One region of the Rhizobium sp. N621 genome, then DNA from elsewhere that is predicted to be linked to it. Evidence: riboswitches for the same ligand, from Rfam matches in the RefSeq annotation. Region 1 holds a riboswitch; the other holds the start of a gene.
The links. Region 1 has a riboswitch for FMN ahead of AMK00_RS08045 (DMT family transporter). Riboswitches for the same ligand answer to the same signal wherever they lie in the genome.
Positions count from the first base shown of each region.

Region 2: linked by a shared signal. The riboswitch ahead of AMK00_RS13775 (6,7-dimethyl-8-ribityllumazine synthase) and the one ahead of AMK00_RS08045 (DMT family transporter) in region 1 are both predicted to bind FMN.

Region 1 covers NZ_CP013495.1:1,651,873-1,666,782, forward strand. Annotated here, with positions in the region: gene clpP (ATP-dependent Clp endopeptidase proteolytic subunit ClpP) at 1-24, shown strand, start outside; gene clpX (ATP-dependent Clp protease ATP-binding subunit ClpX) at 327-1,604, shown strand; gene lon (endopeptidase La) at 2,008-4,425, shown strand; gene hupB (DNA-binding protein HupB) at 4,632-4,907, shown strand; FMN riboswitch at 5,023-5,174, shown strand; gene AMK00_RS08045 (DMT family transporter) at 5,359-6,267, shown strand; gene AMK00_RS08050 (aldo/keto reductase) at 6,506-7,492, opposite strand; gene AMK00_RS08055 ((R)-mandelonitrile lyase) at 7,635-8,036, shown strand; gene AMK00_RS08060 (class I SAM-dependent methyltransferase) at 8,042-8,647, opposite strand; gene AMK00_RS08065 (hypothetical protein) at 8,811-9,173, shown strand; gene AMK00_RS08070 (glutathione peroxidase) at 9,301-9,849, shown strand; gene AMK00_RS33560 (hypothetical protein) at 9,874-10,086, opposite strand; tRNA gene AMK00_RS08080 (tRNA-Val) at 10,372-10,447, opposite strand; tRNA gene AMK00_RS08085 (tRNA-Asp) at 10,861-10,937, shown strand; tRNA gene AMK00_RS08090 (tRNA-Asp) at 10,989-11,065, shown strand; gene AMK00_RS08095 (NADH-quinone oxidoreductase subunit A) at 11,313-11,678, shown strand; gene AMK00_RS08100 (NuoB/complex I 20 kDa subunit family protein) at 11,669-12,253, shown strand; gene AMK00_RS08105 (NADH-quinone oxidoreductase subunit C) at 12,272-12,874, shown strand; gene AMK00_RS08110 (NADH-quinone oxidoreductase subunit D) at 12,941-14,131, shown strand; gene AMK00_RS08115 (hypothetical protein) at 14,131-14,403, shown strand; gene AMK00_RS08120 (NADH-quinone oxidoreductase subunit E) at 14,420-14,910, shown strand, end outside.
Region 2 covers NZ_CP013495.1:2,807,194-2,822,103, forward strand. Annotated here, with positions in the region: gene AMK00_RS13705 (IS110 family transposase) at 1-344, shown strand, start outside; gene AMK00_RS13710 (Vgb family protein) at 418-1,047, opposite strand; gene AMK00_RS13715 (hypothetical protein) at 1,075-2,295, opposite strand; gene AMK00_RS13720 (DUF899 domain-containing protein) at 2,411-3,208, shown strand; gene AMK00_RS13725 (hypothetical protein) at 3,214-3,543, shown strand; gene AMK00_RS13730 (SDR family NAD(P)-dependent oxidoreductase) at 3,643-4,272, opposite strand; gene AMK00_RS13735 (LLM class flavin-dependent oxidoreductase) at 4,421-5,443, shown strand; gene AMK00_RS13740 (LysR family transcriptional regulator) at 5,631-6,527, shown strand; gene AMK00_RS13745 (MFS transporter) at 6,550-7,788, opposite strand; gene AMK00_RS13750 (ArsR/SmtB family transcription factor) at 7,785-8,435, opposite strand; gene AMK00_RS13755 (adenylate/guanylate cyclase domain-containing protein) at 8,626-9,723, opposite strand; gene AMK00_RS13760 (hypothetical protein) at 10,178-10,402, shown strand; gene AMK00_RS13765 (GCG_CRPN prefix-to-repeats domain-containing protein) at 10,482-10,790, opposite strand; gene AMK00_RS13770 (SRPBCC family protein) at 10,964-11,410, opposite strand; FMN riboswitch at 11,795-11,937, shown strand; gene AMK00_RS13775 (6,7-dimethyl-8-ribityllumazine synthase) at 12,017-12,451, shown strand; gene AMK00_RS13780 (VOC family protein) at 12,701-13,390, shown strand; gene AMK00_RS13785 (DUF1194 domain-containing protein) at 13,694-14,470, opposite strand; gene AMK00_RS13790 (LysR family transcriptional regulator) at 14,607-14,910, opposite strand, start outside.

The DNA of each region.
Region 1 (14,910 bases):
GAGATGGAAGGCGAGCAGGCCTAGTAATTAATTGGGATGGTGTTTTCCTCGCCACAGTTCTATCTCATTTGTGATCGAACAAGGCTTTCAACTGGCGACGAAGACGCTAATAGTAACTATTAATGCTATGTTGAATTTTTATGACATAGCATTCGGCATTCGAAGGGGAATTCGTTGCCGCCGGAACCTGGACATGGTTGATTGGGACCGGTTCGTAGCCCCTGAAGCCCTTCTCGGCAAAGGCTCCGGAAACGGAGTGCCGCCAGGAGCTGATAGAGTGGACCGCGATTTCGCCTTGAAATGCGGCGTGCTGGAAGGAAAATGATATGAGCAAGGTCAGCGGCAGCAACGGCGGCGACTCCAAGAACACCCTCTATTGTTCGTTCTGCGGAAAGAGCCAGCACGAAGTCCGGAAACTGATTGCCGGACCGACCGTCTTCATCTGCGATGAATGCGTCGAATTGTGCATGGACATCATCCGCGAGGAAAACAAGTCCTCGATGGTCAAGTCCCGCGACGGCGTTCCGACGCCCCAGGACATCATCAAGGTCCTCGACGAATATGTCATCGGTCAGCGCCAGGCGAAGAAGATCCTGTCGGTCGCCGTTCACAACCATTACAAGCGCCTGGCGCACGCCTCCAAGAACGGCGAAGTCGAGTTGGCGAAGTCGAACATCATGCTCGTCGGCCCCACAGGCTGCGGCAAGACCTATCTTGCTCAGACGCTCGCCCGCATCATCGACGTTCCCTTCACCATGGCCGATGCGACGACGCTGACGGAAGCCGGTTATGTCGGTGAGGACGTCGAAAACATCATCCTCAAGCTCTTGCAGGCCGCTGACTACAATGTCGAGCGCGCCCAGCGCGGCATCGTCTACATCGACGAAGTCGACAAGATTTCGCGCAAGTCCGACAATCCGTCGATCACCCGCGACGTCTCGGGCGAGGGCGTGCAGCAGGCGCTTCTGAAGATCATGGAAGGTACGGTCGCTTCCGTCCCGCCGCAGGGCGGCCGCAAGCACCCGCAGCAGGAATTCCTGCAGGTCGACACGACGAACATCCTGTTCATCTGCGGTGGCGCCTTCGCCGGCCTCGACAAGATCATCTCCGCCCGCGGCGAGAAGACCTCGATCGGTTTCGGCGCCACCGTCAAGGCCCAGGACGACCGCCGCGTCGGCGAAGTCCTGCGCGAACTCGAACCGGAAGATCTGGTCAAGTTCGGCCTCATTCCCGAGTTCATCGGCCGTCTGCCGGTTCTGGCGACACTCGAGGATCTCGACGAGGACGCGCTGATCCAGATCCTGTCCGAGCCGAAGAACGCGCTGATCAAGCAGTATCAGCGCCTGTTCGAGATGGAAGATGTGGAACTGACCTTCCACGAGGATGCGTTGCGCGAAATCGCCCGCAAGGCGATCGTGCGCAAGACCGGCGCCCGCGGCCTTCGTTCGATCATGGAAAAGATCCTGCTCGACACGATGTTCGAGCTGCCGACGCTGGAAGGCGTGCGCGAGGTCGTCATCTCGGAGGAAGTGGTGCGCGGCTCGGCGCGTCCGCTCTACATCTATGCCGATCGTCAGGAAGAAAAAGCCAACGCTTCCGCGTAATCTTATGGTTTTCACACCATTATTTTAAGGGGCTTGCCATGGGCGAGCCCCTTTCTATTTGAAAAACCATGCGAGGCGCTGTTAGTATTTTGGCGGTGGGAACTGGAGCTTGCCCTTGCCGATGTTGCGCAGGGGGCGGTGCTTGGCAATGATGCAGTGATTCCGTGAGTGTATTGCTGGCGTTGTATTTAGCCGGGTCGGAAGTGGTAAGCGCCGGTCCAGCCACGCGTTTCATAGTGCTGGTGTTCCGTTGTAACAAAGCTGTCATATCCGGGGAACGCGGGCGTTAGCGTGGCTTGAAAAGCGTAGTCAGAACCTCCACTTGTAGGCCAAGTGAGAGTGCCGGCCGATCCCAAGCGGTCGTGCAGAGAGCCCGGTAACGGGACGATGGAAAGGACAAAAAATGACGAAGAAAACGTCTGTAGCGAGCAGCACTGCCTACCCCGTTCTGCCTTTGCGTGACATCGTGGTTTTCCCGCATATGATCGTGCCGCTGTTTGTCGGACGGGAAAAGTCGATCCGTGCGCTCGAAGAGGTCATGGGCTCGGACAAGCAGATCATGCTGGTGACGCAGATCAACGCCAGTGACGATGATCCGGACCCTTCGGCGATCCACAATGTCGGCACCGTGGCAAACGTGCTGCAGCTCTTGAAGCTTCCTGATGGCACCGTCAAGGTTCTGGTCGAAGGCCGCGCCCGCGCCGAGATCGACACCTATACGAGCCGTGAGGATTTCTATGAGGCGCTCGGCCATGTGCTCGAGGAGCCCCATGACGATCCGGTCGAGCTGGAAGCCTTGTCGCGCTCGGTCGTTTCCGAATTCGAGAGCTATGTGAAGCTCAACAAGAAGATTTCCCCTGAAGTGGTCGGCGCCGCCAGCCAGATCGACGACTATTCCAAGCTCGCCGATACGGTCGCCTCGCACCTGTCGATCAAGATCACCGAGAAGCAGGAGATGCTGGAAACCACCAGCGTCAAGCAGCGCCTCGAAAAGGCTCTCGGCTTCATGGAAGGCGAGATTTCGGTCCTTCAGGTCGAAAAGCGCATCCGCTCGCGCGTCAAGCGCCAGATGGAGAAGACCCAGCGTGAGTACTACCTCAATGAGCAGATGAAGGCGATCCAGAAGGAGCTCGGCGACGGCGAGGAAGGCCGCGACGAGATGAGCGAACTGGAAGAGCGCATCGCCAAGACCAAGCTGTCCAAGGAGGCCCGTGAAAAGGCCGATGCGGAGCTGAAGAAGCTGCGTCAGATGAGCCCGATGTCGGCCGAAGCCACCGTCGTGCGCAACTATCTGGACTGGCTGCTCGGCATTCCCTGGGGCAAGAAGTCGAAGATCAAGGCCGATCTCAACAACGCCGAAAAGATCCTCGAAGCTGATCACTTCGGTCTCGACAAGGTCAAGGAGCGCATCGTCGAATATCTGGCCGTGCAGGCCCGCGCCACCAAGATCAAGGGCCCGATCCTCTGCCTCGTCGGCCCTCCTGGTGTCGGCAAGACCTCGCTCGCCCAGTCGATCGCCAAGGCGACCGGCCGTGAGTATGTCCGCATGGCGCTCGGCGGCGTTCGCGACGAAGCCGAAATCCGCGGTCACCGCCGCACCTATATCGGCTCGATGCCCGGCAAGGTCATCCAGTCGATGAAGAAGGCAAAGAAGTCCAATCCGCTCTTCCTGCTCGACGAAATCGACAAGATGGGCATGGATTTCCGCGGCGACCCGTCCTCCGCCCTGCTCGAAGTGCTCGACCCGGCGCAGAACTCGACCTTCATGGACCACTATCTGGAAGTCGAATACGACCTGTCGGACGTGATGTTCATCACGACGGCGAATACGCTGAACATCCCTGCACCGCTGATGGACCGCATGGAAATCATCCGTATCGCCGGTTACACCGAGGACGAGAAGCGCGAGATCGCCAAGCGGCACCTGCTGCCGAAGGCTATCAAGGAACATGCGTTGCAGCCGGAAGAATTCTCGGTCAGCGACGACGCCCTGATGGCGATCAGCCAGCAGTATACCCGCGAAGCCGGTGTCCGCAGCTTTGAACGCGAATTGATGAAGCTCGCCCGCAAGGCGGTCACCGAGATCATCAAGGGCAAGACGAAGTCCGTTCACGTGACGGCCGCCAACATCGCCGACTATCTCGGCGTGCCGCGCTTCCGCCATGGCGAAGCCGAGGGCGAGGATCAGGTCGGCGTCGTGACCGGTCTTGCGTGGACGGAAGTCGGCGGCGAACTGCTGACCATCGAAGGTGTGATGATGCCGGGCAAGGGCCGCATGACGGTTACCGGCAATCTGAAGGACGTCATGAAGGAATCGATCTCGGCGGCGGCCTCTTATGTCCGCTCGCGCGCCGTCGATTTCGGCATCGAACCGCCGATGTTCGAAAAGAACGACATCCACGTGCACGTGCCGGAAGGTGCGACGCCGAAGGATGGTCCGTCGGCCGGTGTCGCCATGGCAACCGCCATCGTCTCGATCATGACCGGCATCCCGGTCAACAAGCATGTGGCCATGACCGGTGAAATCACCCTTCGCGGCCGTGTGCTGCCGATTGGCGGTCTCAAGGAAAAGCTGCTCGCAGCGCTTCGCGGTGGCATCAAGAAGGTGCTGATTCCGGAGGAGAACGCCAAGGATCTGGCGGAGATTCCGGACAATGTGAAGAACAGCATGGAGATCATCCCGGTCTCCCGGATGGGCGAGGTGATCAAGCACGCGCTGATCCGGCGGCCGGAGCCGATCGAGTGGGATGGCACGGTGGAAACGCCTGTCATCACGTCGGTCGAAGGCCTTGATGATACGGGCGCAACCATAGCGCATTGAGTGGCGTTTGCCACATTTGTGCCCTATTAGCGCAAAAGACGCGAAAAGGCTGGCGGAAACGCCAGCCTTTTTTGTGAAAACGTCATGGAGACGCTTGCTTTTCCTTGATTTGCAGGGCTTTTGGGTTCCCGGCGGGCCTGATGAAACCTAATCTGCGCCTAGCTTAGATTTGAGTCGTTTCATACCATTTAGAAAGGGGTGGAAACATGAACAAGAATGAACTCGTGTCCGCAGTCGCCGAAAAGGCAGGACTGACGAAGTCTGACGCGGCTTCCGCTGTTGACGCGGTTTTCGACGTTGTCCAGGCCGAACTCAAGAACAAGGGCGACATCCGCCTCGCTGGTTTCGGCAGCTTCACCGTTTCTCATCGCGCTGCAACGAAGGGCCGTAACCCGTCGACCGGCGCTGAAGTCGATATCCCGGCTCGCAACGTGCCGAAGTTCACGCCCGGCAAGGGCTTGAAGGACGCCGTCAACGGCTGATTTGATCGTCCGCCGGCCGTAAACGAGAATGGCTGAGCAGGATTTCGAGGGGTTCGGCACTGCCGGACCCCTTTTGTTTTGCGCTTGCCGCAAGAAGTGCTTTGTTTTACGAACGTGCTGTTCTCAGGGCGGGGTGAAAGTCCCCACCGGCGGTAAGGGCTGCGGCCCGAGCCCGCGAGCGCCTTCCGAAGCTTTGGCCGGGGAAGGGTCAGCAGATCCGGTGCGATTCCGGAGCCGACGGTATAGTCCGGATGAAAGAGAATGAGCATGGCCGCGAGCGAGCAGAGGACTGCCGGCGTCTGCGCGCCGTTGACTCATGCGTCCTGATTTATGTTGGTCGCCTGCATAACTCCTCAAATCGGAATCGATTTAAGGATGAAATTATGCAGCAATTAAAAGCGCTACAGCGTCCTTTGCGCGTCTGGAAAGACGCGCGGCGCTGTAGTTCTGGATGGAAGACATGAATCAGAATTCCCTTACAATGCCGCGTTCCCGCGCCATTGCCGGCGCCGTTTTCATGGTGCTTGGAGGCGTCGCCTTCTCGCTGCTCAACGTCGTCACCCAATGGCTGACCATGAAGCTTGCCTTTCCTCCAGCCTCCGCAGCCTTCTGGCAATATGCCTTCGCCTTCCTCTTCTCCTTGCCCTTCCTGCGCAAATCCGGCCTTGCTGCTATGCGGACGGACTATCCCTGGCGCCACGTCGTGCGCGTCGTCTTTGCCGCGCTTGGTGTCGAGGCCTGGGTTTCCGGTCTTGCCTCGGTGCCGATCTGGCAGGCGATCGCGCTGGTCATGACCTCACCCTTCTTCATCATTCTCGGTGCCCGCCTGTTCCTCGGTGAGCGCGTCGGCCCGGCCCGCTGGGCAGCGACCGGTGTCGGCTTTGCCGGCGCGATGATCATCCTCCAGCCATGGTCGGACAGCTTCACCTGGGCAGCGCTCCTGCCGGTGCTCTCGGCACTGCTCTGGGGTGCCTCATCGCTCATCACCAAGAGCCTGACGGGTATCGAGAGGCCGGAGACCATCACTGTCTGGCTGTTGGTGCTGCTGACGCCGATCAACGGCGGTCTGGCGCTTGCCGCGGGTTTCGCAGTGCCGACAGGCACGACACTCGCGCTCTTCCTTCTGGCTGGCCTCCTGACGGTCGTGGCGCAATATCTGCTGACCCTAGCCTATGCCAGCGCCGACGCCGCCTATGTCCAGCCCTTCGATGACCTGAAGCTGCCGCTGAACGTTCTCGCCGGCTGGCTGTTCTTCGGCTATGCGCCCGCCGGCTATCTGTGGTTGGGCGCTGCACTCATTCTTTCCGCGTCGCTCTTCATCATGAGAAATGAGATGCGTCGGGAAAAACAGGCAGCCTGACGCCGACTCTCTGAAATCCTGCCGGTCGTCATGTCTCCGTCATGCGTAAAAACGGGGAGAGGGGACGCGCCCTGCGAGAGGCGAGCGGGGGACGGGGAGGTTGCGGCTTGGTCCCTTCGCCCCGCGAGCGGGGGTCCGAAGGACGGGTCGAGACGAGTGGCTCGACCCCGGTCGGTGGGGGTAGCCGGATGAGAGGCTGTTCTCGTCTCGCCGTAGTCCTTACGAAGAACCTCCAGCGCTACCAGCGCTGATGCACATGCGGCGCGATCAGCCGCTCGTAGATCTCGCGCGTTGCCGCCATGACATCCGCTGAAAGCGGCGCAAGGTCGGCGGCAGCCGCGTTGGCTCGCGCCTGTTCGGCATTGCGGGCGCCGGGGATGACGACGGTGACCGCATCGCTCATCAGGATCCAGCGCAGCGCAAAGGCGGCCATGGTGGCGCCGGCCGGCACTAGCTTGCGCACTTCCTCGACCGCCTGCAGCCCGACCTCGAAGGGTACGCCCGCAAAGGTCTCGCCGACATCGAAAGCTTCGCCGTGGCGGTTGAAATTGCGGTGGTCGTCGCTGGCAAACTGCGTCTCGCGGCTGATCTTGCCTGAGAGAAGGCCGCTTGCGAGCGGCACGCGGGCGATGATCGCCACGTTCCTGCGGCGCGCCTCTTGGAAGAACAGGTGGTCGGGGCGCTGGCGAAAGATGTTGTAGATGATCTGGATGCTGACGACGCCGGGATATTCGATCGCCTTCAGCCCGTCCTCGACCTTTTCGACGCTGACGCCATAGCCCTTGATCTTGCCGGCTTGCTGCAGCGTATCCAGGCTCTCGAAGATCTCAGGCTGGTAAAGCACCTCGCGCGGCGGGCAGTGCAGCTGCACGAGGTCGAGACTGTCGACCGCAAGATTCTCCAGGCTGCGGTCGATGAAGCCTTCGAGATTGGCCTTGCTATAACCTTCCGCGACATGCGGGTTGAGGCGGCGGCCGGCCTTGGTCGCGACCATCGGGCGCTCGCCGCCGCGCGTCTTCAAGACATCGGCAATGATCTTTTCCGAGCGTCCGTCGCCGTAGACATCCGCCGTGTCGATGAACGTCATACCGGCATCGAGCGCGGCATTCAGCGCCACGCGCCCATCCGCCTCGCTGATGTCGCCCCAGGAGCCGCCGATCTGCCAGGCGCCGAAGCCGACATTGGTGACGGTGAAGGGCATGCGGCCAAAAGCATGGTGTTTCATGAACATCTCCCCGGTTATGAAAGACACTGGCCTATCAGGCGGGCAACTGTGCGGCAATTGCCGATCCGGTCTTGATCGGTCGCCTCGATCAAATATCGTCCGCAGATAAGGCTTCAACCGCAATGGATGGAAAGGAACGATTATGGAGATCAAACCCGCCGGCTCTCGCCCTTCGACGAAACCGCCGGCCGACTACTTTACCGGCGCCGTTCGCCAGGATCCGCTGATCGAGCCGCCGGCGCCGGCCCGGGTGAGGGCAACCTCCGTCACCTTCGAACCGGGCGCCCGCACGGCCTGGCACACGCATCCGCTCGGCCAGACGCTGATCGTCACCTCAGGCAAGGGCCTCGCCCAGAGCTGGGGCGGGGATATCCGCGAGATCCGCGCCGGCGACACTGTCTGGTTTGCGCCGGGCGAAAAACACTGGCACGGCGCCGGCCCGGACACGGCGATGACGCATATTGCCATTCACGAGGCATTGGACGGCAGCCATGTCGACTGGATGGAAAAGGTCAGCGACGATCAATATTCCGGCAAGGCGTGAGCTGATCAAAGCCGCTTCAGGCAATAGGAAAAATGCGCATGTGATTCGACCGTCAGGAATTCGAATTGCCAGCCATAATCCTTGCAGAATTTGGTAACCGCCTCGACGACACCGTAGACGATCGGTTTGACCGTGTTGCCGGTGCAGAAATCGTGGCCGGCAATGCGTCCTGTCCGCTTCACCTTCTTCTCGCAGAGCAGGAGCTCCTGCCAGGTGAGCTCGAAGGAATGGTCGGTGTCGATATAGGCCCAGTCGAGGAAGTCGTCCTCGAATTCGGCGAGCTTGTCGAGCGATGTGCCTTGCATCAGGTGCAGCCGGCCGGCCTTGATCTCGGCCGCGAAATTCGTGTGAATCGCGTCGAGCCCGGAGCTGTAGCGATCCATCGACCAGGGATCGATGAGATAAAGCTGCGCCGGGCGATTCTTTTCCAGGATCTCCGCCGTATATTCGCCGAAGGCTGCGCCCACTTCGACGCCGATGCCGCCATTCGGGATCCGGTAGAGCAGTTCGCCGCGATCCGGCAGCAGGCGGGCGTTTTCCATATGATGGGCGCTGAGCGGGGTGCGCGGCATGCTCGCCCGCAGCGCCTGCCTTTCTTCACGTGTCTTCATCTCTGATCTCGGGATTGGGGCGGCTGACGGCCCTGATGCGGTATGACGGGAACGTAGGAGCAGCCGACGCGGATGACAACGGCATGACAAGAATTTGCTTCTTCCGGACAAAAGGTTAAGTTTCGCCTGTAAATGACGAAAGAGCCCTGGGAGGAGCGACTTCATGAGACGGATGTGGCCCGAAGAGTTCAATGCCATCATTGCCGATGCCGAAGAAGTGATGCTGGAATCGTCCGCCGAGCCTGGCGCCGGTGAGCCGCTGCATCGGAAAGCGCTGAAGGCGCGAATCGCCATGGAAGATTACGAGCGAATCTGGCCGCTCGCCGAGATGCGTTTCCGGTTGGGTGAGGGACCGTTCGTCGGCAAGGCCATCACGCTCATCACCACTAATCCCCATTACCATCCCTGGCATCCAAAGGATGGCGGCAGCGTCGAATCCGTCTCCGACAGCGGCCGCCACTACAGGACCGATTACCTCGTGGTCCATTTCCTGCTCGACGACGTAAGGGAAACCTCACCCGCCTGAGGGGCTTCCCCGGTGTCGCCAAACGGCGACGCCGGGGATGCTGACGCCGAGTTGATCCTTCACCCTGATGACAATGGCGGCGCTATCGCTAAGCTCCCCGAACGATCCTTGCCAATTGGAGGTTCCCATGACGGGCAATGTGCTGGATATTCCGGTCAAGACGGTGGATGGTCGACAGACCACGCTGAACGAATACAAGGGCAGGGTGCTTCTGATCGTCAATGTCGCCTCGAAGTGCGGGCTCACGCCGCAATATGAGGGGCTTGAAAGACTCTATGGCGAAAAGCGCGAGCGCGGCTTCGTCATCGCCGCTTTCCCCGCCAACGACTTCAAGGGCCAGGAACCCGGCACCGACGCCGAGATCCTCGATTTCTGCACCACCACCTACGACGTCACTTTCCCGATTTTTTCTAAGATTTCGGTCAAGGGCGAGGCCCAGCACCCGCTCTACCGGCAGCTGACCAAATCGGGCGTGAAGACGACGGGCGAGGGTCCGATGCGCGAACGCCTGAAATCCCACGGCATATCAGGCGGCGACGAGGATGACATCCTCTGGAATTTCGAAAAATTCCTGATCGGCCGCGGCGGCCAAATCGCCGCCCGCTTCGCGCCCGATGTGACGGCAGACGATTCGCGGCTGGTTTCGGCGGTGGATCAAGAGCTGGCGAAGGGATGATTTGCTAGGAGCCGAGCAGGATCTTCAGATCCCGAGCACGGTCACAAGCGGGGGCGTAAAGTCCTTGAAACCCAGTCTCGGCTGGTCGCACCTTCTGTCAAACTTCGTCTTCGGTACGTGGCGTTGGCAGTTCGGATTCGTTTTGAACGCGTATCCGGGCAGGCTGACATATGTGGCGCTTGGCGCGCCAAGGGCGATCGCGATGCACAGCGTCAATGCGGAGCATAGAGTTCTCATGGCACCCCCCGGCGCCGTTAAGCCTTCAACTGCGGAGACTTCCGGGCGACGAATAGTCTCACTTTTGCCCGCCCCCATCCATTCGCCCAATAGGAGGTGGCGTGCCGGCGGGGGATAGTCCGTTTTGGTGGAGCACTGGCTTTCAAGGAGCGGCGCATTTAAAGCTGCCGGGCGCCTCGGCTGGATAGGCTGTGCAACTGGAATTGCAAATATGGTGACGAATCAATGCGGGCGTCTGTCTGCGAAGCCTCGGCATTATCCAGCTGTTTGGCACTTTGTAAAAAATGGTGGGCGATGAGAGACTCGAACTCCCGACATCCTCGGTGTAAACGAGGCGCTCTACCAACTGAGCTAATCGCCCATCGCTGGCGAAGCCGGATCGGCCTGCTGCGTTGGTGGCCGTGATCTATGCGGATCGCGGCAAAACCGCAAGAGTGTTTGTGAAGAATTTTTGATTTTTTTGGCGGTCGTCTGCTGGTCTGCGCTGCCGATCGGGCGCGGTCGCCTGTGGATAAAGGGGAGGGGAAGGCGGCGGACTTACGCATTTTGCCTGCGCCGTCGGCTCCGATCGTGCCTCGCTACGGCTGCGGAGGTTGGAATTGCCGGCTTTCCGTTCTTCCTGCAGCGGCTTTGCCGAAACAATTCAACGACTGTCATGGTTTTGTCTCCAAACCTGCTTGACACTAAAAGGCGAACCCCGTAGTTAGCCGCTCATCGAGACGGGCAGCCGTTTTGGTGAGGGTGCGAAGGCATCCGGATTGCTTGAAATGAAGTGCGGGTGTAGCTCAGTCGGTTAGAGTGCCGGCCTGTCACGCCGGAGGTCGCGGGTTCGAGCCCCGTCACTCGCGCCATTTCAAAGCAGGCGTTCAGACGCCGCGGTCCGGCTCTTTCGTCCACTATGCGCGGGTGTAGCTCAGTCGGTTAGAGTGCCGGCCTGTCACGCCGGAGGTCGCGGGTTCGAGCCCCGTCACTCGCGCCATTCTCTTCCGAAAGCCATGCAGTTTCCAAGGGTCAGGCATGCAGCTTGAATCGACTTCTGCGGATTTGTCGCGACATCGTTGCATCTGCTTGATAATGTCCGCGCGCGACGCGTCGAATTGCCTCTGTAAAAGTCTTGCGCCGCGGCGTCGGCTGCGCTAACCACGGCTTGTTGCAACGCACGTTCGCTTGTCGGGCAATTGCCCAAATGCGCCGCCTGGCGCCTCCGGCAAGCAAGGATGAACATGATGACTGAACTGCTCAGTTCCTATATTCCGATCGCTATCTTCATCGCCATCGCGCTCGTTATCGGCCTGGCGCTGCTCATTGCGCCGTTCGCCGTGGCTTTCAAAGCGCCCGATTCGGAAAAGCTCTCGGCTTACGAATGCGGCTTCAACGCTTTCGACGATGCCCGCATGAAGTTCGACATCCGCTTCTATCTCGTGTCGATCCTCTTCATCATCTTCGACCTCGAGGTCGCCTTCCTCTTCCCATGGGCCGTTTCCTTCGGCGCCATCGGCTGGTTCGGCTTCTGGTCCATGATGGTCTTCCTCCTCGTGCTGACCATCGGCTTTATCTATGAATGGAAAAAGGGAGCCCTGGAATGGGAGTGACCCCTGTGAGCAATCAGCCGCTCGTCGCCCAGCAGCCGAAGGGGATCATCGATCCCTCGACCGGTAAGCCGATCGGCAGCAATGACGCATTCTTCGGCGAGATCAACAACGAGCTCGCCGACAAGGGTTTCCTCGTCACCTCGACCGACGAGCTGATCAATTGGGCTCGCACCGGCTCGCTGATGTGGATGACCTTCGGCCTTGCCTGCTGCGCTGTCGAAATGATGCAGCTGTCGATGCCGCGTTACGACGTCGAGCGTTTCGGTTTTGCGCCGCGCGCCTCACCGCGCCAGTCCGACGTGATGATCGTCGCCGGCACGCTGACCAACAAGATGGCGCCCGCTCTGCGCAAGGTCTACGACCAGATGCCAGAGCCGCGCTACGTCATCTCGATGGGCTCCTGCGCCAATGGCGGTGGCTACTATCACTATTCCTATTCCGTGGTGCGCGGCTGCGACCGCGTCGTGCCGATCGACATCTACGTGCCGGGCTGTCCCCCCACGGCGGAAGCGCTGCTCTATGGCGTGCTTCTGCTGCAGAAGAAGATCCGACGCACCGGCACGATCGAACGCTAAGGGTTAAGGACAAGGCATATGAGTGAAGCCCTGACTGAGCTTGCGTCCTACCTTGGCGAAGCGCGCGGCAACCTGATCGCCGCATCGCAGCTGAAGTATGGCGAGCTGACGCTGACGGCGACAGGTGAAAACCTGATCCCGCTTTTGACCTTCCTGCGTGACGACGCCAAATGCGGTTTCGTCAACCTGATCGATATTTGCGGTGTCGACTGGCCGCAGCGCGAGCTGCGCTTCGATGTCGTCTATCACCTGCTGTCGCCGAAGAAGAATCTGCGCATCCGCGTCAAGGTCGCAACCGACGAAGATACGCCCGTTCCGTCGGCTTGCGGCCTTTATCCCGGCGCCGACTGGTTCGAGCGCGAGACCTGGGATATGTACGGCGTGCTCTTCACCGGCCATCCTGATCTGCGCCGCATCCTGACCGATTACGGTTTCGAAGGTCACCCGCTGCGCAAGGACTTCCCGACCACTGGTTTCGTCGAAGTCCGCTACGACGATGCGGCCAAGCGTGTCGTTTACGAGCCGGTAGAACTGAAGCAGGAATTCCGCAACTTTGACTTTATGTCGCCCTGGGAGGGAACTGAATATGTTCTCCCTGGCGATGAAAAAGCGAAGCAATAAATTCAAGGCGGCTGGTGGGCTTGTGCCTGCCACTCACTGGTTATCTGAGAACGCGAGCCCATCGCCATGACCGAACATAACGTCCGCAACTTCAACATCAATTTCGGACCGCAGCATCCGGCGGCGCACGGCGTTCTTCGTCTTGTCCTGGAGCTTGACGGCGAAATTGTGGAGCGGGTTGATCCGCATATCGGACTGCTGCATCGCGGCACCGAGAAGCTGATCGAGACCAAGACCTATCTGCAGGCGGTGCCCTATTTCGATCGGCTCGATTATGTCGCGCCGATGAACCAGGAGCATGCCTATGCGCTGGCCGTCGAAAAGCTGCTCGGCATCGAGATCCCGATCCGCGGCCAGCTGATCCGCGTGCTCTATTCGGAGATCGGTCGCATCCTCTCGCATCTCTTGAACGTCACGACGCAGGCGATGGACGTCGGCGCGCTGACGCCGCCGCTCTGGGGCTTTGAAGAGCGTGAAAAGCTGATGGTGTTCTATGAACGCGCCAGCGGTTCGCGCATGCATGCCGCTTATTTCCGCCCGGGCGGCGTCCACCAGGATCTGCCGGAAAAGCTCGTGCAGGACATCGGCGACTGGTGCGATCCCTTCCTGAAGGCGCTCGATGATATCGACGACCTGCTCACCGGCAACCGCATCTTCAAGCAACGCAACGTCGATATCGGCATCGTCTCGTTGCAAGATTGCTGGGCCTGGGGCTTCTCCGGCGTCATGGTGCGCGGTTCGGGCGCTGCCTGGGACCTGCGTCGCGCCCAACCTTACGAATGTTATTCCGATCTCGAATTCGACATCCCGATCGGCAAGAACGGCGACAATTACGATCGCTACCTGATCCGCATGATCGAGATGCGCCAGTCGGTCCGCATCATGAAGCAGTGCGTCAATCGCCTGCTCTCGGATGCCAAGACCGGTCCGTTCTCGTCGATCGACGGCAAGGTCGTGCCGCCGAAGCGCGGCGAGATGAAGCGCTCGATGGAGGCGCTGATCCACCATTTCAAGCTCTACACCGAAGGCTACCACGTGCCGGCCGGCGAGGTTTACGCCGCCGTCGAGGCGCCGAAGGGCGAGTTCGGCGTCTATCTCGTCTCCGACGGCTCGAACAAGCCGTATCGCTGCAAGATCCGCGCTCCGGGTTACGCCCATCTGCAGGCGATGGACTTTATGTGCCGCGGCCACCAGCTTGCCGACGTCGCTGCCGTCCTTGGCTCGCTCGATATCGTCTTCGGCGAGGTGGACCGCTGATGCAGCTTCTGCCGCTGGCCGTCGCAATTCTTTTTGCGGCATCCGGGGTTTCGGCCCAGGAGGCCGACACCCTCGGCACGCCGCTGGGTCATAAGGAAGTGACGCCGCCGGGGCAGCAATCGTCCATGGGCGAGCTTTTGTCCAAGGGCTATCAGATCAAGGCCGCCGTTCCGAACGGCGGAAAATTCGTCGTATTTATGCAGAAAGACCAGTCGGCCTATGCCTGCGAAATGCAGTCTTTGACCGCTTCGCGGTGTGGAACCCTAAACTGACAAGGCGTGAGGAAGAATGTCCGTTCGTCGATTAGCCGAAGATCAATTTCAGCCTGCCGCATTCGCTTTCAGCGATGAAAATGCGGTTTGGGCGGACAAGACGATCCAGAAATACCCCGCCGGCCGCCAGCAATCGGCGGTCATTCCGCTGCTGATGCGAGCGCAGGAACAGGACGGCTGGGTCACGCGCGCGGCGATCGAAAAGATCGCCGACATGCTTGACATGGCCTATATCAGAGTGCTCGAGGTCGCGACCTTCTATACGCAGTTCCAGCTGCATCCCGTCGGCACGCGGGCCCATGTCCAGGTCTGCGGCACCACGCCCTGCATGCTGCGCGGTTCGGAAGCGCTGATGTCGGTCTGCAAGAGCAAGATCCACGCGCACCCCTTCGAGCGCAATGCCGAAGGCACGCTCTCCTGGGAAGAGGTCGAGTGTCTTGGCGCCTGCGTCAACGCCCCGATGGTGATGATCGGCAAGGACACCTATGAGGATCTGACGCCCGAACG
Region 2 (14,910 bases), 1.2 Mb from region 1:
GCGCCGCCGTGCTCATCGCCGAGCTGCCCGAACTCGGCGCCATCGACGACAAGAAGCTCGCAGCCCTCGTCGGCGTCGCCCCGGTCGCCCACGACAGCGGCACCTGGCGTGGCCAGCGCCACATCGCCGGCGGCCGCGCCACCGTCCGATGCGCTCTCTACATGGCAACGCTCTCGGCCATCCGTTGCAGCCCGGCCATCAAGGCCTTCCACAAAAGACTGCGCGATGCCGGCAAACCACCCAAGGTCGCCCTCGTCGCCGCCATGCGGAAATTCATCGTCATGATCAACACGATTATCAAAAGACGAACCCCATGGAGCGAACCCCAACAACACGGTTGCTGAGGCGCCCGTAAGGGCGAGGCGGGTGCGCTGACGCCGGCTTCTTGTACGGAGCAGCCCCCCGGCGGCGCAGCGCTCACGGCCGGCGCACGGCGCGGATCTTGCCGCTGTTGCCTCCGCCACAGAAGAAGCAGCCGGCGCCGTCGGATTCGAGCCCGGAGACGCCGGCGCCGTCCGGCATGTCGAGCCGTTCAAGCACCTCGCCCGTCTTCGGATCGATGCGTCTGACGTCGCTGTCGTCGCCCTCCCAGGTGCCGTGCCAGAGCTGGCCGTCGACCCAGGTGACGCCTGTCACGACGCGGTTGGATTCGATGGTGCGCAGGATCTTGCCGGTTTCGGGATCGATCTGATGGATTCTGCGGCCGCGATGCTGGCCGACCCAGAGCGTGCCCTCGGCCCAGGCAAGGCCGGAATCGCCGCCATTGCCTGGGGCCGGGATGGTGGAAAGAATCTGGCCGGTCTTCGGGTCGATCTTGTGAATGACGTCCTCGGCGATCTGATAGAGGAATTCGCCGTCGAAAGCCGTTCCGGCGTGGGAGGCGACCTCGATCGACCGCACCACCTCGCCGCTGTCGGGGTCGAGCGCATTCAGCCTGTCGCCTGAGGCGAACCAGACATGCCGGCCGTCGAAGGTGACGCCATGAACGCGCTCCGCGCCGGGAAAGGGTCCATATTCACGCAGAATGGTCGCAGCCGATGTCTTCATGTCTTCCTCCTTGTCGGTTGACCCATACTAGTCGCTCGGCAGCGGTCCCGGGAGTAACAAGATCGTCGGGAAAGAGGAGAGCGGCGGGCTCATCCAGCGGCGCGCCCGGCCGCGTCCGATCGCTTGCACCCTCTGCTCGCCGGCGAGCGCATCCAGCGCCCGCTGCACGGTGCGCGGACTGGTGCCGAGCGCGATCGCCAGCGCCGAACTCGACCACGCTTCGCCATCGGCGAGGAAGGCGAGCACAGCCGCATGCGGCCCTTCGACGAGCGGGGCAAGCACTGCGACCTCAGCAGCGCCGGCAGGGGAAAGGGCGAAACCGCGCTTGGTAGCCGAGACCTCCGCCAGCCCGGCTAATTCCGCGCGCAGCCGGCCGATCTCGACGCGCAGCCGGGCGCGATGCGATTCATCGGCATGCTTGCCGCGGAAGGCGCGTGCGATCAGCGCGCCCCGCGACACATCCGCCGGCCAGGCTTCGGCAAGCGCACGAGCGAGCGCGAAAAGCACCGGCCGGCTCGCGAGCGGCACCATCGCGCCGGCGGCGCGCACGACATGGCGGCAGGCGTCGACGACGAGCGTGCCGCCGGAAAAGAGCGCCTCCACCTCGGCAAGCAGCAGCGGCTGGTCATGCCCGCGAGAAACCAACCGCGCCGCCGGCAGATCGAGCACATGTCCAGCGGCTTCGACCTCCGCCGTCAACACGGGCATATTCGCCCGCTCGGCCGCAAGCTGTGCCCGTTCGAGTGCTGCGCGGGCCGCATGCGTGCGCAGGCGCCGAACGGCGATGCCGGCCGCAACAAGCTCATGGGCGGCCCGCAAGGCCGGCGGCAGCGGCGTCGGGTCGAGCGCGGCCAGCGCCTGCTCGGCTTCGTCAAGGCGGCCGATCAGCACCAGCCGACGAATGGCGATATTGCCGGCATGGGCGGCGTTGACCCGGTCGCCATGCGCTTCCAAAACCTTGCGCGCCGCCTCCAGCGTCTTCGGCGGCCAGGTGAGATCGCGCGAGACGAGCGCGATTTCTGCCTCGGCGACGACACAGCGGGCGCGAGCCACCGCCTCCCGCGGTCCGAAAGCACGCACGGCACTCTTCAGCAGCGCCTTGGCGCGAATGAGGTCACCGAGCTGTGCCATGGCGATGCCGCGTAGCGCCAACGCCGGCGCATCGTCGCGCAGCGCCACCCGTTTCAGCGCGCCGAGCGTATCGCCCGATGCCAGCGCCTGCGCAGCAGCCGTAATCAGCGAGTCCATTCAAATCCCGTCACACTTGTCACTCCCGGCGTTTGTCCCTTCGGCCGTAATCTTCGCTCAACGGCAGGCAACCGAGCCGGATGCTACGACGAGAGACAGGCAAAGGAGAAGACCCATGACGGCAATGCTGAACGCAACCCGCGAGCAATGGCTGGCGGCGAGACTCGATCTGCTCGAGGAGGAAAAGGAACTGACGCGGCAAAGCGATGCGCTGGCGGCCAAACGCCAGCAGTTGCCGCGTGTGAGGATCGACAAGGACTACCGCTTCGATACCGAAGGCGGCGGTGCTTCGCTGAAGGATCTGTTCGGCGGGCGTTCGCAGCTCCTGATCTATCATTTCATGTTCGGGCCGGATTACAGCGCCGGATGCCCCTCCTGCTCCTCGATCGCCGACGGCTTCAACGGCTTCTTCGTCCACCTGGAAAATCACGACGTCGCCTTCTGGGTCGTCTCGCGCGCGCCGCTCGCAAAGCTTGAGGCCTTCAAGCGGCGCATGGACTGGAGCTTTCCCTGGGCTTCCTCGGCCGGCAGCGATTTCAACGCCGATTTCAGCGTCTGGTTCAGCCCGGAGCAGCAGCGTCTCGGCGAGATCGAATACAACTACCGTCGCGAACCGCCCGCCTCGGAACCGCCGGCGGGCAAGGCCGTGCCGGAATGGCAGTCGCGCGGCAGCGACGAACCCATCGTCCAGATCGCTTCGATGACCGGCACCGACGTTCCCACCTACACCCGCGACCGCCCCGGCGTCAGCGCCTTCGAACTCATCGATGGCGCCGTCTACCACAGCTATTCCAGCTATGCGCGCGGGCTCGACGGGCTCTGGGGCATGTATCAATGGCTCGACCGCGCGCCGAAGGGCCGCAACGAAATCGGCATCTGGTGGCGCCACCACGACCGCTACGGCAAGGAGTGACTGTCATGGCACTCTTCGCTCACGTCCCGAAACGGGCTGACGCCAACCCCTCCCTCGACACAGACAACTGGCTGTCGCTCGCCGCCGCCGCTGACGAACCCGCCGGCGAGCCGGCCAAACCCGCTCTCGCCGCTGATTTTCTGTCTCTCGCCGCCGCCCCGACCTTCGCGATCATGGCGCTGCTGACGGCCGCAACCGGCAGCGCCGACGTGATCTGCACCACCACGCCCGATAACTTCCCGCTGACCGGAATGGTGCCGATGTACCTGCTGATGACCGGCTTCCACCTGGCTCCGTGGCTGCGCCTTGTCAGTGGGGGCATGAAGCGATGCTGATAGTTCACCCGCTCGCCTGTGCTCGTCACACGAACGGAGGAGAGGGCGTGCCACACGGCATGCCATACAAACCTCCAGCATCTGCACCATCCAACCCGCCTACCAAAACCGGTGCCGGCTGCCCAGCGCCAGCCGCCGGCGCGGGTACGTCCTCGGCGCAGCGGCGCCGATCGCCAGCACAGCAACCGCGATGAGACCGAGGAGGAGCGGCGCCGAATACCTGTGCCGCGATCGGAGCCCGCCATCGATCCGGGCGGCGTCGGTGGAAGGCCAGTAGAGATTGCCGTCGCTTTCGGCGGCGCGCGGCGCCCGCTTGAAATAGGCGGCCATCAGCCGGCCGAGAGCCCTGGCGGCAAGATGGGGCGCCAGCAGATGGGCAAGCCGCGTCGCAGTGGTGACCACGCCGACCGTGGTGGTGGCGCGCGGCGACCTGGCGACGCCGACAATCGCCTCGGCGACGCGGCGCGCATCGAGAACCGGCGGCGGCGCGGTGACCTGGCGGCCGACATAATTGGCGCCACGCCTGAGGCCCGGCGTATCGACAAAGGCGGGATAGACGTCGCATACGTGAATGCGCGGCGTGTCGGCCACCTCCGCCCGCAGTGCTTCGGAGAAGCCGCGCAGGCCGAACTTGCTGGCGCTATAGGCCGCCGCTTCCGTGAAAGCGGAGTTCCCGAATGACGATCGCTCCTTGCGTATCGGCGCGCCGGCCCGGGAAAGGCGACTCATTTCCCGCCATTTACGAGCGTTGCCTCGCGTGCCGCTTCAGCAAGCGTCGCCTGCCAAGCGCGCCATTCCATTCCGGTTGTGATTGTCTTGCGCACCAAAACTATGCGATGACCGATCCATCATGAGATGCAATGGATAAAGGCGCGGCATGAAGAAAGTCGGTTTTCTCTCGTTCGGGCACTGGACGCCCTCGCCTCAATCGCAGACGCGTTCGGCGGGCGATGCGCTGCTGCAGTCGATCGACCTTGCCGTGGCGGCCGAGGAGCTCGGCGCCGATGGCGCTTATTTCCGCGTGCACCATTTCGCCCGGCAGCTCGCCGCGCCCTTTCCACTGCTTGCCGCCGTCGGCGCCAAGACCAGCCGGATCGAGATCGGCACCGCGGTCATCGACATGCGTTACGAGAACCCGCTCTATATGGCCGAGGATGCCGGTGCTGCCGATCTCATCGCCGGAGGGCGGCTGCAACTCGGCATCAGCCGCGGCTCGCCTGAACAGGTGATCGACGGCTGGCGTCATTTCGGCTATGCGCCGCCGGAAGGTCAGAGCGAGGCCGAGATGGCCAGGCATCATGCCGAAGTTTTCCTCGAAGTGCTGCGCGGCGAAGGCTTCGCCAAACCGAACCCGCGGCCGATGTTTCCGAATCCGCCCGGCCTGCTGCGTCTCGAGCCGCATTCGGAGGGCCTGCGCGAGCGCATCTGGTGGGGGGCGAGCTCCAACGCCACCGCCGTCTGGGCAGCCAAGCTCGGCATGAACCTGCAGAGCTCGACGCTTAAGGACGACGAGACCGGCGAGCCGTTCCACGTCCAGCAGGCCGACCAGATCCGCGCCTATCGCGACGCCTGGAAGGAAGCCGGCCACACGCGTCAGCCGCGCGTCTCGGTCAGCCGCAGCATCTTCGCGCTGGTCGACGAACGTGACCGCGCCTATTTCGGCTACGGCAACGACGAGGGCGACAAGATCGGCTTCATCGACGAGAAGACCCGGGCGATCTTCGGCCGCAGCTACGCCGCCGAACCTGACGTGCTCATCAAGCAGCTTGCGGAAGACGAGGCGATTGCCGAGGCCGACACGCTGCTGCTCACCGTGCCCAACCAGCTCGGCGTCGCCTACAACGCCCACGTCATCGAAGCGATCCTCACTCACGTCGCTCCGGCGCTCGGCTGGCGCTGACGGCGAGGCTTGTTGGCGCGAGCCTTCGATTTGGGCGGTGGTGACGCGAAACGGCAGCTGTCGCCGACCACCATCATTTCGATGCGCCCGGGACCTAACTGGCGCGGCCGACGTTGATGGTGCGAGCCTTGAATCGGTCACATCGCGACCGAGTTAAGGCTGCAGTTGAATCGCTCGAGTTGCCTTCATGCCGCGCACGAACCTGAACGATATCCTGATCTTCATGGCCGTCGTCGATGCCGGAAGCTTTATCGCCGGCGGCCAGGCGATGGGCCTCTCCCGTTCGGCAGCGGGAAAGGCCGTCACCCGTCTGGAAGAGCGGCTCGGCGCGCGCCTGCTCAACCGGACCACGAGGACACTGAGCCTGACCGATGAAGGACGAGTGTTCTATGACCACGGGCTGCAGATCCTGGCATCGGTCGACGAGGCGGAAGCGAGCATTGGGGGGCAAAGCGGTGTGCCGCGAGGCGTGCTCAGGCTCGCCGCTCCCGATGTCTTCGGATCGCTTGTCGTGCTCCCTTTGCTCGAAAAATATCTTCGCACCTGGCCTGACGTGCAGGTCGAAGTGAGCTTCACCGATCGCCCGGCCGACAACCTCGAGGATGGCTTCGATCTGGCGATCGCGATTGGCGCGACGCCGTCGGCGGCCGACAGCCGGTTGATCACGCGCGTGATCGCCAGTGACAAGGCGCTACTCTGCGCCTCGCCCTCCTACCTCACCCAACGCGGCATGCCCCGCGATATAGCGGATCTCGCCGCCCATGACTGCCTGTTCTTCACCAGCCGCGGCCAAAGGCAGGGTTGGCGCTTTCGCAGCGGCGGCGGCTGGATCAAGGCCCAGGGGCGCAGCCGCCTGAGGCTCGACAGCGGTGAAGCCGTTCGCGACGCCGCCCTGGCCGGCCTCGGAATCGCCCTTCTTCCGGACTTCGTTGCCGCCGCCGATTTGACCGCCGGCCGTCTCCGGCAGGTCCTGCCCGACCTCGAAACCGACGACACGAAGATCGTGGCGCTCTATCCCGACAAAGGCGTATTGGAGCCGCGGGTGCGCTGCTTTATCGATCTGATGATCGAGGAAATCGGATAAGGCTAGAGCCTGCGCGGGGGACTCATGCCATGGCCTTGTCAAAACCACGGAAGCTCTTGAGCGCCAGCGGAGCGAGAGTCGCGGCGAGATAAGCGAGCCCGCAGAGGAGCACCGCTGAACCAAGCCCGATCGTGCTGATCAGCGCGCCGCCGACGAGGCCCCCGAAGGGGATGAGGGCAAAACAGAGGGCGGTATTCATCGCGGTGACGCGCCCGGTTAGCGGCTTGGGGATACGCTCGAAGATCACCGCCGACAAAATGGGGTTGAGGAAACCCGAGGCAAAGCCCGCGATTGCGAGCGTCGCAAAGACGGAGCCGAGCGCCGCATCGACCGCGAGCACCAGAAAGCGCGGAAATCCGGTCAGGAGGAAGGCCACGGTATAGACGATCAGACGCGGCATGCGCTCGCCGATGACAGCGGCGATCGCCGCGCCCGCGATGGAAGCGCCGGAGAAGGCGGCGAACATCGCTCCGAGCAGTTCCGGCCCATGACCGGCGTTCTTCGTCCAGACGGGCAGCAGCACGGCGTGATAGGCCTGATCGAGCAGATTGGTGATCGCCACCATGGTGACAATGCTGACGAGCACGGCGTCGCTGCGCAGAAAGCGCCAGCCTTCCCGGAGATCGTCGACATAGGAAGGCACCCTGCCCCGCCGAGCGTCCAGCGCGGCGGGCAACTCCGGAGCGCGCCGCCTGCCGGGTATGCCGGTCGCGACGACCAGCGCTGCGGCGGCGAAGGTGGCGGCGTTGACGAGGAGCGCCTGCCCCGGGCCTATCAGCCCGATCAATGCGCCGGCGCCGGCAGCGCCCACCGTCGAGGCTAGCCGTTCGATGGCGCTGGAGACGCCGGTCACCCGTTCGAGCGGCACGGCCGCCAGCGCAGCGATATCGGAAACCATCGCTTGCTTGGCGGCATCGGAGGGGCCTCGCAGCACCCCCATGACAAAAACAACGGGCAGCAGCACCGGCACGGTCAGCATGCCGAAGAGATCGACAATCGGCACCAGCCCGACCACAATAACGGAAGCAGTGTCGCAGATGATGGCGATGCGCTTGGCGCCGATGCGGTCGATCAGCGGCCCGCCGAGCGCCTTGGCGAGCACATAAGGCAGCATCTCCATCATCGCCGTCAGACCGGTCAGCACGGGGCTGCCTGTAGCGCTCAGCACCAGCCAGGGAATGGCGATGGTCGATAGCCGGGTGCCGGAAAGCGAAAGCGTCTCTGCGGCGGCAAGCGCCAGGAAAGGCTTGCCTTTTCTCACGTCCCGTCCTCTCGCTCGCGGTGCGGCAGGCGGCCCGGATAGGGGAAAGCGTGCAGCATGACATAGAAAGGAACCATGTCAGGATTCCGGGAAGCGGCCTCCCCCAATGGTGGGGCGGCCCGCATGGCTTCCAGGATGATATCGCTCAGCCGTTTCGTCAGGGCCTCGGCCTGTTCCGCCGTCATCGGGATGATGATGTCGTCGGCCGCCGTCGCCCTGCGCCATTCCGCTGGCAGCTCGGCATATTCCTCCAGCGCCTGCTGCATCTGGCCGACCTGCAGCGAGAGGGCCGCCTGGTTGAAGGCCATGTCGAGATCGAGCGCCTCGCCTTCGGCTTCGCTCGGGGGAGCCGAGGTCAGCTCATGGCTGGCGCGCCACCAGCGGTCGCGCCGGGAGGCATGCGGCGCTTCCTCGATGAAACCATATTGGGCGAGCTGGCGCAGATGATAGCTCGTCGCGCCGCTGTTCAGGCCGAGCCGGACGGCGAGCTGCGTCGCCGTGGCGGGGCCGTCGATCCTCAGCATGCCGAGCATGCGCAGCCGGACGGGGTGGGCCAGCGCCTTCAGTGCGGTCGGTTCGGGCACGACACGGCTGACTATGCGCGAGGCAACAGCATCTGCGGCAGGTTCGGAGTTCTGCTCTTTCATGATCCCATCATATAATCGCAAACATATCTTTGCAAAAGCTTCTTTGCAAACTCTCTTCCTAAGGAATATTTGAAAACGATCTCCGGCAGTGGCTGGAATGATCACGCGCCATACGAGTGATTAACAATCATGATTCTTGTGAGCGCCAAACATGGCATGGCGGGCGCATTCGGGCAGCGCCATCTCGGGCTCAATCCTCGGCCAAAGTGAAGACGGCACAGGGCTCGGCGATGCCGCGCAGGGTGTGCTCGCCGAGCCGCGTCAGCGCGGCCTCGGTATTCGCAGCCACCGCGCCTGAGATCAGCACGCTGTGGCCGAGCGGCTTGCAGAGCCCTTCCAGCCGGCTGACCAGATTGACCGCCGGGCCGATGGCAGTGAAATCTAGCCGGTCGGCGGCGCCGATATTGCCCCAGAGGATTTCGCCGAAATGCAGCGCCGCACCGAAGGGCAGCGGCGCCAGCCCCTGCGCCCGGCGCATCTGGTCGAGATGGACCATGCCGGCGCGGCAGGCGGCGACAGCCCGAAGCGCCGCCTCGCAGGCCTCCCGATCAGCTCCGGCCTCGTTGCCGGAAGCGGCGGTGACGGGAAAGATCGCCAGCACGCCGTCGCCGATGAATTTCAGCACCTCGCCACCGAAGGCGTGCACGGCGCCGGCAACGCGGTCGAAATAAGCATCGAGCGCTGAAATCATCGCCTGCGGCTCCGTCACCTGAGAAAGCGCGGTGAAATCCCGCAAATCGGCGCAGAGAAGAGCGGCGCGAATGGTCTCACCGGTGCCACGGGCAAGCGCACCCGACTGAACCCGGGCCGCACTGCGCCGACCGAGATAGGCTTCCAGCAGTGCTGCCAGCGCCTCCCGCGCCGCAAGGGCTGCGAGCGGCGCGGCGGCAAAACGCGCGATCTCCTGCAGCCGCGCGGCTTCATCAGGAGGAAATTCGTCCGCCCCCGTCCCCCTGCCGACACCCGCCCAGCCGAGCATGGCGCCGTCCCGTGAAGCTCCAATCCTCTCCTCCCAAACCGGCCCGAGCCCGGCCAGCCATTCGCGCCCGGCATCGCTTTGAGGTGCGGCGGCAAAACCCAGCGCCTCGATGACGGCTCCGGTTTCGGCCCGCCACAGCCAGGTACGCCGCGCGATGATCGGATGCGGCACCGAAAGTGTCAGCGCGCCGCCGGAAAGCGCCAGGCCATCGGCCAGCAGCCGGCGCCCGAGCTCGGCCAGAAACCGTTCGGGACCGGGCGAAGCCGCAGCCTCGTCAATCAGCCAGGCAAGAGAGGAAGGCAGATCCATGGGTTAACATTGGCATTGCAACAAGACCTGGGCAACCCCCGGACATCAACCCACGGACACTCCTGCAACTTCTGAGGAGGTCTCCGGTCTCCGCCTGTTGGCAACCAAAATCTCCTCCGTCATCCTCGGCCTTGTGCCGAGGATCTGAGATGATCCAATTATGCATATGAAGAACGGTGGTCGTCCAAACAATTGCCCTGGTCAGATACTCGGCACAAGGCCGAGCATGACGGAGGAGATTTTGTCGGCAAACTGAGGACACCTCTGGTGTCCGGAGGATCTCCTATCGGCACTTGCTCCCGCCGAGTCCCTCCGCAACCCTGTCAACCCCACCGCCCGACAACTCTGTGGAAAACCATTCGCCACGGTTGAAAACAACCGAATAAACACGTTTAAATTGCGCGACATTGATTCGATTATGTGCCAGCTTGTCATCAGCGATTGAGGGGTTGCGATGGGCACGACATACTGGCCGAAAGACCCGCTTGACGGGAATGACATGACGCTGCTGACGTCGATCCTTCGGCGGTGGTGCGCGCGCTATGGGATCGAGTTCACGGCCGAGGAAAGCAAGCGGAAGGCGAAGGAACTCGTCGAATGGTTCGAGTTCGGCGTCAAAGATCCGGCCGAGCTCGAAGAGCTGATCGACGGAAAGCACTGGCTCGTCAGCCGCATCTGAGCGCGGTCGTTATTTCAACAGATAAAGGCCGGGCGAAACATCGCACCGGCCCTCGTTCGTCCGCTTCTGTCAAAGGCTTTTAGTAGTCATCCCGCCAGCGGCGTTCGCGGTCCCAGCGCCGCTCATAGCGCCAACGCGGGCCATCCCAATCGCGATGACGCCGCTCCCAGCCCCAGCGGGGCGGACCGCCATAGAAAGCTACAGGCGGCGGGCGGCGCCAGTTGTGCCGGCATTCGCCCCAGCGGGTCAGGTGCCAGCCGCGACCACAGGCGTAGTCGACCTTTGTGACAGTGCTCTCAACCTTGATTGACCCGATCGGCATCGCCTGAGCTGTGCCGATCGAGAGGCTGCCAGCGAGCAAGGCAGCCGCGATAGAAAGTGCCTTCATCGAAAACTCCATTTCATCCAGCCGCAATCACCTTAGGACCGCCAAATTGAACTGGAGATGAACTGCACGTTCATGTTTACCGACGAAAAAGCAGCACTTTTTTGACCGCGGCGGATCGTTCTTCCCGCAGCGTCAAGCGCTTGAGGAACATCCCGCCGCCTGCCGAAAACCGTTCATCTCCTGCCGTAAAATGGATCTGGACCAGGGTTCCGCCCGGCGGCGACCTCGGTGAGCCGCCCGAGGTAATGCGCCCAGCCTTCCTCATGGCCAGCGCATTGCTCCGCACTCGGCAGGCCGCTGTGGGTGAGCCGCAAAAGCGTCCCGCCTCCCTGCTCGATCAGGTCGATCTCGACCAGACTCGATCCCGGCGGCACCACCTCGCTGCCGTCCCAGCCGAAGCTGTAGGCAAGCCGATGCACCGGCACCACCTCGCGAAACGAGCCGCGCGCAAAGCGGGCGCCGGTGACGTTGACGAGATAGAGCCCACCGGGCTCCGGCTCGACCTCGGCCTCCGTCCCCATCCAGCGCAGGATCTTCTCCGGATCGGTCATCAGCGCAAACACCGCCGCCGGCGGCGCCGCAAGATGCGCCTCGCGGCGCACGACGAAAGATTCTGGCATGTCTCTCTCCCATGGTTGCCGCTCGGTCTCGGGGAACGACGTATCATGCTGTATTGACGTGGGTGTCCTCAATGGGAGCATGTAGGCGGAAGCGTGCGCTGAGCAAGGGCGGGCATCCTGCAGCACCCTTAGGTGAGACCCTCACCGGCCTCGGCGCGGCAACCTCCGAGCTCCCTCAGCCTGAGGCGCGCAGCCCGCAGGGCGGAGCCTCAAAGGACGCGCTCCAACGCCGCTCCTTGCTTCCATCCAATGTCAGCGCGCCCGCGTCGTCCTTCGGGGCCCCTACGGGCACCTCACAGGATGAGGCTCTCTTGAGGTTGAAAACCGCACCCACCCGAAAATATCTTCCCTATTGCCAGCTCGCCGCCTTGCCCCTATTGTCCGCGCCGTTCTCAGGGCGGGGTGAAAGTCCCTACCGGCGGTATGCAGTTTCAGTTGCGAGCCCGCGAGCGCCTTCCTCGGAAGGGTCAGCAGATCAGGTGAGATGCCTGAGCCGACGGTCATAGTCCGGATGAAAGAGAACGTGCGCTGCTGCTGCCCTCCAGGCTGGCGGCGGATGCTCGTGATCGCCTTGGGTGACGTGTCTGTACGCCAAAGGAGATTACCATGACACCCACCCGTTATGCCTTCGTCAAAGCCGGCTGGCACGCCGATATCGTCGACCGTGCGCTTGAAGGCTTCCAACAGCTTGTTCCCGCCGAACAAATCGACGTATTCGACGTCCCCGGCGCTTTCGAAATGCCGCTGCTGTCGCGCGATCTTGCCGCGACCGGACGTTATGCCGCCGTCATCGCCGCCGCCTTCGTCGTCGACGGCGGGATCTACCGCCACGAATTCGTCGCCCAGGCCGTCGTCGATGGCCTGATGCGTGCAGGCATGGATACGGGCGTGCCGGTGCTATCCGTTTCGCTGACGCCGCACCACTATCAGGAAACCGAGCATCATACGCAGATCTACCGCGCCCATTTCGTAGAGAAGGGCCGCGAGGCGGCACGCGCCGCCCTGATGATCGGCAAGACACGCGCCGCTCTTGCGGCGTGAAGCAGGTCGCGCAAAAGTGTGCAGCGGTTTTGCGCCAACGACATGCGTGAAAACAAAAACCTAAAGCGCAAAAAGCGAATCTGAAAGATCGCGACGCGCTTTAGCAGCCGCGCGACAGGCGGCGGGATCGGCCCGCCGTCTCTTCTGCACCGATAGAATAATTGATTCGACGCCCCTAACGCGCTGTGGTCCACTCGACCCCGACATGTATCGCCATTCTTAATGCGTCCAAACCCTGAGGAGCTGAAGATGAGCAATGCAGTGCGCAGTGAACCCCCCACCGAATCCGCGAGAACACGACCGGTCGACACCAAGCTCGAGGTGGTCGTCATCCCCGTTTCCGACGTCGACCGCGCCAAACGTTTCTATGACGGCCTGGGCTGGAGGCTCGACGCCGACTTTGCCAATGATGCCGATTTTCGGGTGATCCAGTTCACCCCGCCGGGCTCCGGCTGCGCCATCATCTTCGGCAGGAACGTCACGGCCGCCGCCCCCGGCTCCGCGCAAGGGCTCTACCTCATCGTCTCCGACATCGAGGCCGCGCGGCGCGATCTCATCGCCCGCAGCGTCGAGGTGAGCGAGGTCTTCCACGACGCATCGGGCGTCTATGCCGGCAAGGACGAGCCCTATCTCTTCGGGCGCCTGCGCATCGCCGGCCACGACCCCGAGCACCGCAGCTACCGTTCCTTTGCCTCGTTCAAGGATCCCGACGGCAATGGCTGGCTGTTCCAGGAAGTCACCACCCGCCTCCCCGGCCGCATCGACGCCGATGAGACGGCCTTCTCGACATCGAGCGACCTTGCGGCGGCACTCCGCCGCGCCGCCCAGGCCCACGGCGAACACGAGAAACGCAACGGCGGCAAGTATGATGAGAACTGGCCGGACTGGTACGCCGAATACATGGTCAGCGAACAGGCCGGCAGGCAATTGCCGTTGTAGGTGGCGGCGGCAGACGTTGGGAGCACCCGGCTCGCCTTCAAACCCCTCATGGCGGGCTTCTTTCCTTTTAAGCGTGCCGTGTTCCCCCTCTGTCCTGCCGGACATCTCCCCCACAAGGGTGGAGATTGGCAAGTGGCCTGACCGTCGCTCCCTCCCAGCCGGCAGCGACAATCACGATGCTTTAGTTGTTTGGGGAAGCCGTTACGCCCAGCCGATCTCCCTCCTTGTGGGGGAGATGTCCGGCAGGACAGAGGGGGGTGCGACACGGTGTCCTCTCATTCCAAGTCGCGCCGCAGCCACGCCTCACCGATCGAATATATCCCGCCACTGCTTCTCGCCGATCAGACAATCCGTCGTCGGCGCGTCCGCAGCGATCCTCTCCACCCCAGGCGACGGAGAAATGCCGCTGATCTCGAGCACCAGCTTGCGGCGCACCGCGATGGCGAAATCCTCGATCTTGTGGACCGGCAGCACGAAGCTGCCGGGGCCGCCGATCACGCAATCGGCGTAATATTTGTCGAGCCCGCCGGGGGCATCGGAAGGACGCAGCATGATGGTCAGGCCGTTGATGATCATGCCTGACGCCACCGCCTTGTCGCGCGCGGGTATGACGGGATCGCCGGAATTGTTAGGGCCGTCGCCGGAAACGTCGATCACCTCGCGCCTGCCGCGAAAGGGACCGGTGGCGATCATGCTGGCGCCCTGATCGATGGCGGTGGAGATCGAGGTGCGCCGTTGCGTGGCAATCGGCCGGGCGTCGAGCTTGCCTGCAAAGGCGATCGCATCCGCCTCCGTCTCGATGACCTGCCAGTCGATCATCGAGTCCTGGACGACATAGCCCGCCCATTCGAAGTAGCTGATGGCGATGCGGCCGGTGAGCCCGCCCTTGACCGCATCGATGAATTCCTTGTGCTTGAGCGCCTCGACGTATCCATCGCGCTGAATGCCAATCTCTTCGAAATCCATTGACCGCGAGGTGTCGACGGCAAGCACCAGCGTCACATCAACCTCAGCTGGCACGGTTTCAGCGGCCGGCACGACTCCTGAAACACCCATGAGCACCGCAAGCGTTGTCAGCATCGGCAAATCCCCGCGCCACCCCAAGCCGACAGACTTTACCACAGCTTGGCCGGGGCAGGATGCACGGTGAGGCGCTGGGCTTCAATTTTCGGTGATGAAAATGCGTCGCGTCTCAACGGCACCGATTCCGAAACTCTCAATGCAATGGCAGCCACAGCGGGGTGTTCCATGCCTTAAGCGCTTCGAGGAAGACCTGCAGGCGCAAGGGCAGGAAGCGGCGGGTAGGATAGACGGCATGCACGAAAATTTCCGGCGACGACCACTCCGGAAGAAGGCGGATGAGTTCGCCTCTTCGAATCTGCTCGTCGCAATAGGTCGAAGGCAGGAGACCGATACCGTGGCCGCGATAAGTGAAGGCGCTGACCGCATCGAAGTCTCGGCTCGAGACCGGCCCCGACACACGCAGGTCCAGCGATTTGCGGCCGCTGACGAGATGCCAT